DNA from 2 places in the Beijerinckia sp. 28-YEA-48 genome. Region 1 is predicted to be linked to the other one. Evidence: riboswitches for the same ligand, from Rfam matches in the RefSeq annotation. Region 1 holds a riboswitch; the other holds the start of a gene.
The links. A riboswitch is a leader RNA that binds a small molecule or an ion and turns the genes downstream of it on or off. The one in region 1 is predicted to bind S-adenosylmethionine.

Region 1 (2,176 bases):
TCAGGCCTCGGTGCTCGACACGGCTTACGAGGTTGGCCTGTCCGGTCCCGGCCGCCTGCACGATCTGTTCGTCACCCACGAGGCGATGTCGCCTGGCGAATACAAATCCCGTGGCGAGGGGCTGGTGCTGACCTTTGGCTTCCACACCTCGCCGTTTGGCGAGGCCCTGGCCGTGTTCACCCCGCGTGGTCTGGCGGGTCTGGGCTGGGTCGACCAGAAAGCGGGGCCCGGCACGGCCGGGACCGACGGCAAGCCGTCGGGCGGCCGCGAGGGCGCACTCGCCGACATGCAGCGCCGCTGGCCCAATGCCACCTATGTGCGTGACGATGCGGCGGCCGCCGCTTATGTCCGCCGCGCCTTCGATCCCACTGAATGGCGGGCCGACCGGCCGCTGCGGGTGGTCTTGATCGGCACGGATTTCGAAGTGCGGGTGTGGGAAACCCTCCTGCGCATCCCACTCGGTCGGGCCACCACCTATGGCTCGATCGCCCGTCATCTCGAGAAGCCGAAGGCGGCGCGGGCGGTCGGTGCGGCGGTCGGGCGCAATCCGATCTCCTTCGTCGTGCCTTGCCACCGTGTCCTCGGCTCGAGCGGGGCGCTCACCGGTTATCATTGGGGCCTGGCGCGCAAGCGGGCGATCATCGGCTGGGAAGCCGGCCAGGCGGGCTCCATCGTATAAGAACAAAATATATAAGTGAAAATATTCTATTCCGATATCTGGATGTCTTGTTTGACATAACGAACGTTTCGTCTCATAAAACATCCACGCGCCGATTTGAGCTTGCAGCTTGCGGGCGCGGTTAAAAATGCAGCTAAAGCGCCGGTCGGTCTGATGGACGCGTCCGCGCAATTGTGAGGACCGCCATGACCACACTTTCACCGACCAAGCTTTCCCGTCGTCTCGTTTTGTCGGCCGCGGCTCTTTTGACGCTGGCCGCGCCGGCCTTTGCGCAGCAGCTCAAGGAGATTCGTGTCGATTGGGCGACCTACAGCCCGCTCTCCCTGGTGCTGAAAGAAAAGAAACTGCTGGAGAAGGAATTCGCCGCCGATGGCATCGCCATCCGCTGGGTCTTCTCCGCCGGCTCCAATAAGGCGCTTGAATTTCTCAACGCCGGTTCGCTCGATTTTGGTTCGACCGCCGGCGCGGCCGCTCTGATCGGCAAGATCAACGGCAATCCCATCAAGTCGATCGGCCTCTATTCACGGCCCGAATGGACGGCTTTGGTCACCAGGCCCGACACCGGCATCACCAGGATCGCCGACCTCAAGGGCAAGTCGGTCGCGGTGACGCGCGGCACTGATCCGCACATCTTCCTGGTGCGTGCGCTCGACAGCGCCGGGCTGACGGAAAAGGACGTGCGCCTCGTGCTGTTGCAGCATCCCGATGGCAAGACCGCACTCATCCGCAAGGATGTCGATGCGTGGGCGGGTCTCGATCCCATCATGGCTCAAGCGGAAGTCGAAGACGGCGCGAAACTGTTCTATCGCAATGCCGCCGCCAACACCTGGGGTGTGCTCAACACCCGCGAGGAGTTCGCCAAGCAGCACCCCGGCATCGTGCGCCGCGTCAATCAAGTCTATGAGGAAGCGCGCCAGTGGGCGTTGCAGAACAAGGTCGAACTGACCAAGTTGCTCGTGGCCGAGACCAAACTGTCGGAAGCCGTGATCGCCAAACAGCTTGAGCGGACCGATCTCACCAACGCCGCCATTGATGGCAAGGTCGCCGAGACGATCCAGGAAGCGGGCCTCGCGTTGCAGAAGGCCGGCGTCATCAAGCCCGATGTCGATGTGAAGGCCGCTGTCGCCTCCCTGGTCGACACCAGCTTTGCGCCGAAGGGACAATAGGGGTTAAAATTCGGGGGAGGAGTGCTGGCTTTGAGCGAAGCAGGAGCGCTTGAAAAGATCGAGTCGGCGCCGGTGGAACGCACATTGGTGCCGAGCCCGCGCTGGCTGTTTGGTCTCGTTCTCCCTGTCGGCGCGGCGGTTCTCTATGAGATCGCCGCGCGTTTCGGCATTTTCGAAGCACGTCTGCTACCACCGCCGAGCCGCGTCTTCTCCGCGCTCTGGGAATTGGCGGCGAGCGGCGAACTCGCCATTCATGTCACCGCCACTTTGCTGCGCGTCGCGCTTGGATTCGGCCTTGGCGCGGCGGCGGGAACCCTGCTGGGCGCTCTGA
Region 2 (2,176 bases), 3.8 Mb from region 1:
CGCGTCGTGACCGGGCTCCTCGAACTCACGGCAGCAGGACTGCTCGTCACACGCGGAATGGCAGCTTTCGGCGCCATCCTTGCTGCGGCCATCATGATCGGCGCCACATCCGCCAATCTTCTAGTTCTCGATCACGACGCCCTTCATGCGCTCGTCCCAGCGCTGATCTTTCTCATCCTCGCCTGGATCAAACGCGGCGAGTTGTTCTCGGCTTTCACTCACGCCTGACTGTGAACACGATGCCCCATGAGCATGGAGCAAAACAATGAACGAGGGGCAGACCGCATTGATGTTCGCACGCGAACACACTGCCTCAACTTGACGAGTTGGTTGCGCATGTTGGTTGATACGCCGCCGTCCCGTTAGATCCGATGCCGCTTCCAAATTGTCCATCTGGAAGCTCCCCGCCAGGCAATCGCTCTAACACGTATCGGCTATCGACAGAACGTTTCGCGACCTGGCAGGTGAGTGGCTGAAAGGCCGCTCACCTGCCGCTTCTTCTCAGATGCCGAAGGTTACATGCCCTTGCGCATCAATCGTCCAGGCCGGATTGAACGCGATCTCCCAGGCATGATCGTCGGGATCAGCCACATAGCCGCGAAAGCCGCCATGGGGCGGAGCATCGGCGGGGCAGATGATACGCCCCCCGGCCAGCGCCAACCGGTCCATGGTCGCCAGCACCGCTGCCTCGCTCCCCACATTATGAGCCAATGAATAAGCACCAGCCGCTGTCGCCAACGACCGGCCCATATCAGCTTCAAGAGAGGGTTTGAGGAAACAGCCCAGTACGAGACCATTCATCTGATAGAAGACGATCTCTTGGTTCTCGAAGACCGGCGACCAACCGAAACCTTCGCCGTAGAAACGCTTCGAGCGCGCCAGATCGGCGACGCCAAGCGTAATGATCGAAATCTGCTGTTGCATACCCAAGTCCTTTCATGCGCCGGCGCCCCATGCACCAGCGGAAAAGTCTCGGGGCTCAACGCCGAAGCGACGGCCAGGACCCACTTGCGTGGGGATCGGGCTAACCGCACCGATCTCTCCTTTTTCGACCGTCGCCTTTTACTGAAACACAGCCCGCCCTGCAACGGCAGTTGAAATCACCCCGACGATCCGTCTAAAATAGCGGCCGCATCAAGAGTTGGGGCGAGCCCAACGCCAACCTGCTGACCGAGCAAGGTGGCCTCTCTGAAGGGAGGATGTGGCCGAACCGGCAATCAAACGGATCAAGCCACCGCGTCTGTCTCGCCCTGGAGTGAAGGACCTACGCGGTAATGCCGATCAAAATTCCCGATGACTTGCCTGCCTATGACACATTGAACGCCGAGGGCGTTATGGTCATGCGTGAGACAGATGCGGTGCGCCAGGACATCCGTCCGATGCGCATCGGGCTGCTCAATCTAATGCCCAACAAGATCCGCACCGAAACGCAGATCGCCCGCCTCCTGGCGGCAACGCCCCTGCAGGTGGAACTCACCTTGGTGCGGATGACCGATCATATCGCCCGCAACACGCCAGCCGATCACATGCGCGCCTTCTATCGCCCGTGGAGTGAAATGCAGTCCGACCGTTTTGATGGCTTTCTGATTACCGGTGCCCCGGTGGAGCGGATGCCCTTTGAAGAAGTCGGCTATTGGGAAGAGTTACAGCTCGTCCTCGACTGGACGCAGACCCACGTGCATCGCACTTTCACCATCTGCTGGGGCGCCCAGGCGGCCGTTCACCATTTCCATGGCATGCCCAAACACGCGCTGTCGCAGAAGGCTTTCGGCGTCTACAGGCAGCGGAACTTGATCCCGTCTTCTCCCTTCATGCGTGGCTTCTCCGACGATTTCTCCGTGCCAGTGTCGCGCTGGACCGAAACGCGCAGCGCCGATATCCCACTTGGCAGTGGCCTCACGGTTTTGGCAGACAGCGAAGAGACCGGCCTGTGCCTGCTCGACGATCCGCAGCGCCGCACCCTGCATATGTTCAACCACGTCGAATATGACTCGGTCTCACTGGCCGAGGAATATGCACGTGACATCGAAAACGGCATGCAATTGCCGAGCAATTATTTTCCAGATAACGACCCGCAGAGCCAACCCAAGAACCGCTGGCGCAGCCATGCCCATCTGCTGTTTGGCAACTGGATCAATGAAATCTACCAAACAACGCCTTTCGATGTCGCTCGCAT

Region 2: another riboswitch for S-adenosylmethionine. It lies ahead of metA (homoserine O-succinyltransferase); the one in region 1 lies ahead of BLW50_RS19785 (aliphatic sulfonate ABC transporter substrate-binding protein).

The regions. Positions count from the first base shown of each region.
Region 1 is NZ_FNSI01000001.1:4,223,780-4,225,955, reverse strand. It holds gene BLW50_RS19790 (bifunctional helix-turn-helix domain-containing protein/methylated-DNA--[protein]-cysteine S-methyltransferase) at 1-679, shown strand, start outside; SAM riboswitch at 758-836, shown strand; gene BLW50_RS19785 (aliphatic sulfonate ABC transporter substrate-binding protein) at 865-1,845, shown strand; gene BLW50_RS19780 (ABC transporter permease) at 1,918-2,176, shown strand, end outside.
Region 2 is NZ_FNSI01000001.1:375,181-377,356, reverse strand. It holds gene BLW50_RS01695 (DoxX family protein) at 1-228, shown strand, start outside; gene BLW50_RS01690 (VOC family protein) at 502-924, opposite strand; SAM-I-IV-variant riboswitch at 1,127-1,231, shown strand; gene metA (homoserine O-succinyltransferase) at 1,275-2,176, shown strand, end outside.